Regions from separate parts of the Roseomonas marmotae genome, predicted to be linked through region 2. Evidence: riboswitches for the same ligand, from Rfam matches in the RefSeq annotation. Region 2 holds a riboswitch; the other holds the start of a gene.

Region 1 (4,384 bases), 450 kb from region 2:
TGCCCTGCCGGAAGGCGCCATCAACCTGAATATCGGCCGGCTGATCGGCTCCTATGCCGCCGTCGCGCGCATGCTGGACGAATTGGCGGAGGTGCCGGGGCTGGGTGGCGTGATGCTGACCTTCGATGACTTCCGCGCGGGCATCGATGCCTTCGGCGAGCGCATCCAGCCGCTGATGCGCTCCCGCCAGCATCTGCGCCAGCCGGCGGAAGCCATAGCCTGAGGCCGGAGCGGCCCCGCCGCCCTCAGCGGGCGGCGGTGTCGAGGGCGGCGATCCAGTCCCGCGCCCGCTGCTCCGGCGCGGCATGGCCGGTGACGTCGGAGACGACGGCCACGCTATCCGCGCCGGCCTGGATGCAGCCCAGCGCGCGGTCCAGCGTGATGCCGCCGATGGCCACCAGCGGAAGGGCGCCGATGCGCCGCTTCCACTCGGCGATCCGCTCCAGCCCCTGGGGCGCCCAGGGCATGATCTTCAGCGTCGTGGGATAGACGGGGCCGAGCGCCACGTAATCGGGCCCGGCGGCCAGCGCGGTCTCCAGTTCCTCATGGGAATGGGTGCTGATGCCCAGGCGCAGCCCGGCGGCGCGGATGGCCGGCAGGTCGGCCTCCGCCAGATCCTCCTGCCCGAGATGCAGGGCGTCGAGGCGCAGATCGATGGCGATGCGCCAGTAGTCGTTCAGCACCAGCAGCGCGCCATGGGCCCGGCAGATCGCCGCCGCCTCCGCCGCCTGCCGGCGGATCTCGGCTTCCGGCAGGTCCTTCAGGCGCAGCTGGATGAGCTTCGCGCCCGGCACGAGGCGCCGCACCCAGCCCAGGTCGGGCACCACCGGGTAGAAGCGGGAGGGCAGCGGCATCACGAGAAGACCGCCATGCCCATAACGGGCGTGGAGGGTGCCGCCATGTCGCGCGCCTCCATCGGGTCGGCCTCATGGGCCAGCCGCCCGGCCTCCACCGCGCGGGCCATAGCACGGGCCATGGCGATGGGGTCGCCCGCCCTGGCGACCGCCGTGTTCAGCAGCACGCCGTCATAGCCCAGTTCCATGGCAGCCGCCGCGTGGGAGGGCAGCCCGATGCCCGCATCGACGATCAGCGGCACATCCGGGAAATGCGCGCGCATGGAGCGCAGGGCATAGGGATTGTTGAGCCCCCGCCCGGAACCGATGGGCGCGCCCCAGGGCATCAGCACCTCGCAGCCCGCGTCCAGCAGCCGGCCGGCGACGACCAGATCCTCGGTCGTGTAGGGAAAGACCTGGAAGCCGTCGGCGGAGAGGATGCGCGCCGCCTCCACCAGCCCGAAGACATCGGGTTGCAACGTATCGGCATTGCCGATCACCTCCAGCTTGATCCAGGAAGTGCCGAAGACCTCGCGCGCCATCTGCGCCGTCAGCACAGCCTCCTTCACGGAATGGCAGCCCGCCGTATTCGGCAGCACCCGCAGCCCGAGGCCGCGCACCAGGTCCCAGAAGCGCTGCCCGGCCCCGCCGCCTGCCTCGTCCTGCCCGCCCTCCCGCCGCAGGGAGACGGTGACGACGGCGGCTTCGGAAGCGCGGATCGCCTCGGCCATGATGGCGGGGGACGGATAGAGCGCCGTGCCCAGCAGCAGGCGGGAGGAGAGTTCGACCCCATAGACGCGCATCGGCTCAGCCCCCCTGCATCGGCGCGAGGATCTCGACCCTGTCGCCATCCCGCAACCGGCAGGCGGCGCGGTGGGAGGCGGGGACGAATTCACCGCCATGGGCCGTGGCGACGCGGGCGCCGGAATAGCCCAGTTCCTCCAGAATCCCGGCCAGATCGGTGGAGGTCACGGTCCTGGCCTTGCCATTGACGATGATGGTCATGCTGCCTCTTCGGTGCTGGGGGTGTTCTCGCCAAGGATGGTGGCAGCCGCGCGTTGCGCGAGGCTGGGCGAGAGCAGGAAGCCGTGGCGATACATGCCGTTGATATGCAGCACGCGGCCTTGCCGCCGGAGCGCGGGCATGTTGTCGGGGAAGGCCGGGCGGATATTGCTGCCCATTTCCAGAATCTCGGCCTCCGCGAAACCGGGATGCAGGGCATAGGCGGCGTTCAGCAGCTCCATGGCCGAGCGGGCTGTGACGGCACGCCGGTCCGCGCTTTCGATCATGGTGGCGCCGACCATGAAGCGCCCGTCACCGCGCGGCACGATGTAGAGGGGGATGCGCGGATGCAGCAGTCGCACGGGGCGATGCAGCGTCACGCCAGGGCAGCGCAGCACCAGCATCTCTCCCCGCACGCCGCGCAGGTCCGGCAGCACGGGCGCCGCCGCATGGCCGCGGCAGTCGATGACATGGTCGAAGCCCTCGTGATCCCGCTCCGTTGCCTCGGCCACGCGGAAGGCGACGCCGCGCTGCCGCAGCTTGTCTGCCAGCGTGGCCAGCGCGGCGCGGGGGTCCAGATGCGCTTCTTCCGGGAAGAAGAGGCCCTGGCCGAAGCGCCCCGCCAGATCGGGCTCCAGCGCCGCGATCTGTCCGGCGTCGCAGGGCCGGTGGCCGGTGGTGCGCCGGGAGAAGCGGTTCAGCTCGCCCAGGTCGCGCGGGGCGGCCAGCACCAGGCTGCCCTGCCGGCTGGTGCCAGGGGCATGGGCCGCCCACCAGTCGATGGCAGCGATGCCTGGCGCGATCAATGCCGGTGACGCATCGGCGGCCTCGCACCAGGGGGCCAGCATGCCGCCGGCGAAGTGGGACGCCCGCGTGGCGGGGTCCGCGCGGTCGATGAGCGTGACCGCCGCGCCGCGCCCGGCCAGAACGGTCGCCGTCACCAGCCCCGCCACGCCGGCACCGACCACGAGAACCTCCGGCGGCCTGCCGGCCCTGCTTTCCGCACCCAAGACGAAGCCCTCCCGGTGGGGGCATGCGGCGGCAGGATGACCTGGGGCGGCAGCCTGGGGAGGCTGCTGTTTTCCATCCCTCCGCCGGCATGACCCGGATCAGGTTCAATGGGTTCGGCAGAGCCGTCTCAGCCCGCGTCAGGCGGGCACCCCAGGAACAACAGGGACAGGTTAGCCAGAGGTGGCGGAGGTGCCAAGGCTTCAGTGGCGGGAACCAGCCAGGGTACTAGGCCTGCGCCGTCGGTCGGATGACGATCTCGCTGACATCGACATCATCCGGCTGCTCGATAGCGAAGGCAATGCTGCGCGCGACCGCCTCGGGCGGCAGCCCCATCTGCTCCATCGCCTCGTCCATCCGGGCCCTGATGCGCGGGTCCGTCATGGAATCCGTGAAGCGCGTCCGCACCATACCCGGCGAGATCATGGTGACGCGCAGCGTCTCGCCGGCCTCCTGGCGCAGTCCTTCGCTGAAGGTGCGGGCAGCGTTCTTGGTGGCGGCATAGACCGATTGCATCGGCACGATCTTCAGCCCGGCGGTGGAGAGGACATGGACGAAATGCCCGCTCTGCTGCGCGCGGAAGAGCGGCAGCGCGGCCGCCACGCCATGAAGCACGCCACGGAAGTTCACCGCGATCATCTCCTCCCAATCCTCGACACGCAGGTCGTCCACCGGCGAGATCGGCCCGGCCCCGGCATTGCTGATCATCACATCCGGCCGGCCGAACTGCTGCCGCGCGGCCGCGACCAGCGCGGCCAGATCATCCCGCCGCCGGACATCGGTGGGCAGGCTGATGGCTACGCCGCCCGCCTGCCGGATGCTGGCCTCCAGCGCCTCCAGCGGCCCGGCCCGCCGCGCGCCCAGGACCAGCTTCGCGCCACGTTCCGCCAGAAGCATGGCCGTGGCGGCGCCGATGCCGCTGCTGGCGCCAGTGATGGCGATGACCTTGCCCGTGATACCCGTCATGTCCTGCCTCCTGTGATCGATTGCCGGCCGGAGCCGCTTGCGGCAGGATCGGGAGAACTCATCCTATTTCCAGAAGAGTTCTTATCCCATTACCAGCGGTAACAGGCTGAGGTCATGAACAAGCTTGCCCGCATCGAGGCCCGCCGGGCCGTGGCGGACTTCATCCGCGATCGCCGCGCCTGCCTGGCACCGGAGGATGTCGGCCTGCAGCGCGGGGCCCGGCGCCGCACGCCGGGCCTGCGGCGCGACGAGGTGGCGCAGCTCGCCGGGGTCGGGATCACCTGGTACACCTGGTTCGAGCAGGGGCGCGACATCCAGGTCTCGGCCGATTTCCTGGAGCGCCTGAGCCGGGCCTTCCGCCTCAACGCCACCGAGCGCAGCCATCTCTTCACCCTGGCGCAGCAGCGGCCACCACCGCACCGGCCACCGCAGGAGACCCGCCTGCCCGATGCCGTGCGGCGCATCCTCGCCAGCCTGCACATGCCAGCCTGTGTCATGACCCGGCGCTGGGACGTGGTCGCCTGGAATGCGCCGGCCATTGAGATCCTGGGTGATTTCGCAGCCCTGCCGGAGGA
Region 2 (4,384 bases):
CCACGCCTACGAGGCGCTGGATGCCACGCTGGTGCAGACCATCGTGCCGGAGGCGATGCCGCAGCGGAGCTGACGGCACTGCCGCCCAGCGTCAGGCCGGCGGAAGCTCGACCGCGTAGCTGTCCAGAGCCGGCGGGCTTCCGATCAGCTTCCGCTGGTGCAGGAAGCGCGCGAAGCGCTCATAGCGGTTGCGGTCCAGCGCCGCCGGGCTGAGGGAGAAACGGTCCGCCGTATCCGCGAAGGCGCGGCGGTTCAGCTCGTTGTCCAGCTCGCGGCGCTGGCCGGCGATGAACATCTTCCAGCTTTCCTCACGGTTGTTGATGAGGAAGGTGGTCGCGCTCTCCATCGCGTCCATGAAGCGGCGCAGAACCGGGTCCCGCGCTCGGTCCCGGTGCGTGACGTAGATCAGCTCGTCATAGATCGGCATGCCGTGCTGCTCGGGGAAGAAGGCACGGCCCGGACGGCCTTCCAGCTCCAGCTGATGCAGTTCGAAGTTCCGGAAGCCGCCGAGGATGGCGTCCACCTGGCCTGACATCAGCGCCGAGGAGAGGCCGAAATTGACGTTCACCAGCGTCACGTCGCGCGAGGAAAGGCCGACGGAGCCAAGCACAACGTCGATCGAGACTTCCTCGAACCCGGCAACGCTGAAGCCGATCTTTCTGCCCTTCAGATCCGACAATTGCCGGATAGGCCCGTCCTGCAGCACCGTCAGGGTGGAGAGCGGCGTCGCCACCAGCGTGCCGACCCGCGCCAGGGGCAGGCCCTGATCCACCGCCAGATAGAGGTTCTTCTGATAATAGACGCCGAGATCGGCCTGCTTCGCCGCCACCAGCCGGGGCGGATCGGTCGGGTCGGCCGGCGCGACGATGCGTATCTCCAGCCCGGCGCGGGCGAAATGGCCGCCCTCCTGGGCGACGATGATCGGCGCGTGGTCGGGGTTCACGAACCAGTCCAGCATCAGTGTCAGCTTCGCCGGCGCGGCCGTGGCCGCCGTATTCTGCGCCCGGGCGGCCACCGCCGGCATGGCGAGTGCCGCCAGCGCCGGCAAGGCACGGCGAGGAAGGTGCGTCATTCGGTGTCTCCATCGAGAAGCGCATCGGGCTGCCAGGGCAGCATCCGGCGCAGCAGAAGGTCGATCATGAACCACAGGGCCATGGCCATGGCGGCCAGGATGGCGAGGGCGGCGAACATCATGTCGGTCTGGCTGCGGCCATTGGCCTGCAGCATGACGTAGCCCAGCCCGGCCGAGGCCCCGACCCATTCCCCGACCACGGCACCGATCGGCGCCACGGCAGCGGCCACGCGCAGGCCGGAAGCCAGTCCAGGCAGTGCGGCCGGCACCCGTACTCGCCACAGCATGGCGGCGCGGGAGGCGCCCATGGTGCTGGCCAGGTCCAGCCACCCCGGCTCCGTCCGGCGCAGCCCATCGTAAAAGGCAGTGGCCACGGGGAAGAAGATGATGATGGTGGCCATGGCGACCTTGCTGGCCAGGCCGAAGCCCAGCCAGAGCGTCAGCAAGGGTGCGATGGCGAAGACCGGAATGGCCTGGCTGGCGATCAGCAGCGGCAGCAGCCAGCGCCGCCCGCTGCGCCAGGCGGTCAGCAGCAGGGCCGTCGCGATGCCCAGCACCGTGCCGAAGAACAGCCCGAGGAGGATTTCCGTGAGCGTGGTGGCGGCATGGCCCAGCAGGATATCCCAACGCCCCAGCAAGGCGTTCCAGACCCGCAGCGGTGACGGCAGCAGGAAGGGCGGCACGCCGGTCCAGCGGACGAATCCCTCCCAGCCCAGCAGCAGGCCGAGGGCCGCGATCAGCCCTCTCATGCCGCTTCCGCCAGGCGGTCCAGCAACTCGGCCTGCGCAGCCAGCACTGCCGGATCTGTCGCGGCGCGCAGCGGCGGGGAGGCGGGGAGGGGCAGTTCCTCCGCAACCGCGCCTTCCGGGCCCGGCCGCAGTACCAGGACGCGGTGGGCCATGCGCAGGGCCTCCAACGGGTCATGCGTGACCAGCAGGACGGTGCGCCCGCCCAGCAGCCCGGCGGCCAGCCCCTGCAGGCGATGCCGGGTCGGCGCATCCACCGCGCTGAAGGGCTCGTCCATCAGCACGAAGGGGCGGTCTTCCATCAGCGTGCGGGCCAGCGCCGCGCGCTGGCGCATGCCACCCGAGAGCTCGGCGGGGCGGGAATCTTCCCGCCCCGCCAGCCCGACCGCCTCGATCAGTGCGGCGGCACGTTCAAGGTCCGGCTTCTCGCCACGCAGCCGGGCGCCGAGGGTGAGGTTGCCGCGCAGGTCCAGCCAGGGGAGCAGCAGATCCTGCTGCCCCATCCAGGCGACACGGCCGGGCAGGGGGCGGCCATCCTCCGGGTCGAGCCTTGTGCCTGGCGGCGGCGGCATGAGGCCGGCGAGCAGCCGCAGAAGGGTGGATTTACCGACGCCCGAAGGCCCCAGCAGCGCCGTCACCTCGCCCGCGCCGAAATGCAGGTCGCAGGCACCCAGCACGGGCCGGCCGCCGAGGCGGATGACAGGAAGGGCCACGCGCAGGCCAGGGGCCGGGTCAACGGCCATGCGATACCTCCGATCCCTTCGCCGGTATGACCCGGATCAGGTTCAAGGGGTCGCAGGGCCCATCCCTGCCTCTCAGCCTTATTGAAAGGCTCCCCCCGGATATCGTGCTTCTATGCATGCGCTCCGGGCGGATGCAAGAGGAAGGCAGGCAGCCATGACCGAAGGCGCCGAAGAGGACATATGAAGCCGCTGCTGATCGGGTCCGAGATCTACCGGAACTCCACCTATGGTCCGAAACATCCCCTGGCGATCCCGCGCGTCTCCACCACACTGGATCTGATCCGCACCCTCGGCTGGATGGACCCCGCACGCACGCTGGACAGCCCCATGGCCACGGTGGCGCAGCTGACGCGCTTCCATACCCCGGCGTACATCGCGGCCCTGAAGGCGGCGGAGGCGGAGCGGGATGTTCCGGCGGAAGTCCGGTCCCGGCATCACATCGGCGCCCATGGGAATCCGGTCTACAAGGAGATCTTCCGCCGCCCCGCGACCGGCGCCGGCGGCGTCTTGCTGGCCGCCGCGCTGACGGCGGAGGGGGGCATCGTGCATGTGCCGGGCGGCGGCACCCATCACGGCCGCCCTGATCGCGCCAGCGGCTTCTGCTACCTGAACGACCCGGTGCTGGGGTTGCTGGCCTGGCTGGAGCAGGGCCTGACGAACATCCTCTACCTTGATATCGACGCGCATCACGGCGATGGGGTGCAGGACGCTTTCCACAACGACCCGCGCGTCTTCACCCTCTCAGTGCATGAGGGGAACCGCTGGCCCTTCACGGGGCGGCTGGAGGACAGGGCCGGCGGCCATGCCCGCAACATCCCGGTGCCGCAGGAACTGAATGACAGCGAGATGGACTGGCTGCTGCACCATGCCATCCTGCCTCTCATCCGCCATCTGCGCCCGCAGGCCATCATGCTTCAATGCGGCGCCGATGCGCTGGAGGAAGACCCGCTGGCCCGGCTTTCCCTCTCCAACAACGCCTACTGGGCCGTCGCGCGGGCCGTCAGGGACGCCGCGCCCAGGCTCATCGTGCTGGGGGGCGGGGGCTATAATCCCTGGTCGGTCGGGCGCTGCTGGGCCGGTATCTGGGGCGTGCTGGATGGCCACCATCCGCCCGAGCGCCTGCCGCCGGAAGCCGAGGCGGTGCTGCGGGCCCTGGTCTACAACCGCGCGGCCGGGCGCAGCCCGCCGGAGCACTGGTTCACCACGCTGCGCGACCTACCCCGGCCCGGCCCGATCCGATTAGAAATCCGCCATCTCGCCGAGGCGACGCTGGAAGGGCTGCCCCAACCGGCTGGTGGTATGGCATAAGCCTTACCATGCGCCGCCGCCTCCTGCTGGCCTTGCCAGCCCTTCTCGCCACCGCCGCCCGAGCCCAGACCGGGCCGCAGCCACGCCTGCCGACCGAGCCGCTGGTGATCGTCACCCGTGACGGCAAGAGGCACGGCTTCACGGTGGAGATGGCATTGTCTCCGGACCAGCAGACCGTCGGCCTGATGTTCCGGCCGGAGGTGAAGCCCGATGAGGGAATGCTCTTCGACTGGGGCACGCCGCGGGAAAGCGCGATGTGGATGCGTAACACCATCACCTCGCTGGACATGGTCTTCATCAACGCGGATGGGCGCGTCCGCCGGATCGCGGAGCGGACGGTGCCGCAGAGCCTGGCGACCATCGAGAGCCATGGCCCTGTGCGCGCGACGCTGGAATTGGCCGCCGGCACGGCGGAGCGCCTGAACCTGCGCCCGGGTGACCAGGTGCTGCAGCGGATCTTCGGTAACGCGCCTTAATTCGTCGTCAGCGGCACGACGAAGGTCTGGCCGCAGCCA

What was found. Region 2 has a riboswitch for thiamine pyrophosphate ahead of IAI58_RS10795 (ABC transporter ATP-binding protein). Riboswitches for the same ligand answer to the same signal wherever they lie in the genome.
Region 1: it holds a riboswitch for thiamine pyrophosphate, as region 2 does, so the genes downstream of both, thiO (glycine oxidase ThiO) here and IAI58_RS10795 (ABC transporter ATP-binding protein) in region 2, are expected to answer to the same signal.

The regions. Positions count from the first base shown of each region.
Region 1 covers NZ_CP061091.1:2,728,621-2,733,004, forward strand. Annotated here, with positions in the region: gene rutA (pyrimidine utilization protein A) at 1-223, shown strand, start outside; gene IAI58_RS12865 (thiamine phosphate synthase) at 246-854, opposite strand; gene IAI58_RS12870 (thiazole synthase) at 854-1,636, opposite strand; gene thiS (sulfur carrier protein ThiS) at 1,641-1,838, opposite strand; gene thiO (glycine oxidase ThiO) at 1,835-2,845, opposite strand; TPP riboswitch at 2,904-3,009, opposite strand; gene IAI58_RS12885 (SDR family oxidoreductase) at 3,072-3,809, opposite strand; gene IAI58_RS12890 (helix-turn-helix transcriptional regulator) at 3,924-4,384, shown strand, end outside.
Region 2 covers NZ_CP061091.1:2,276,942-2,281,325, forward strand. Annotated here, with positions in the region: gene prpB (methylisocitrate lyase) at 1-73, shown strand, start outside; gene IAI58_RS10785 (ABC transporter substrate-binding protein) at 92-1,072, opposite strand; gene IAI58_RS10790 (ABC transporter permease) at 1,069-1,821, opposite strand; gene IAI58_RS10795 (ABC transporter ATP-binding protein) at 1,818-2,561, opposite strand; TPP riboswitch at 2,557-2,667, opposite strand; gene IAI58_RS10800 (acetoin utilization protein AcuC) at 2,742-3,869, shown strand; gene IAI58_RS10805 (DUF192 domain-containing protein) at 3,878-4,345, shown strand; gene IAI58_RS10810 (MBL fold metallo-hydrolase) at 4,342-4,384, opposite strand, start outside.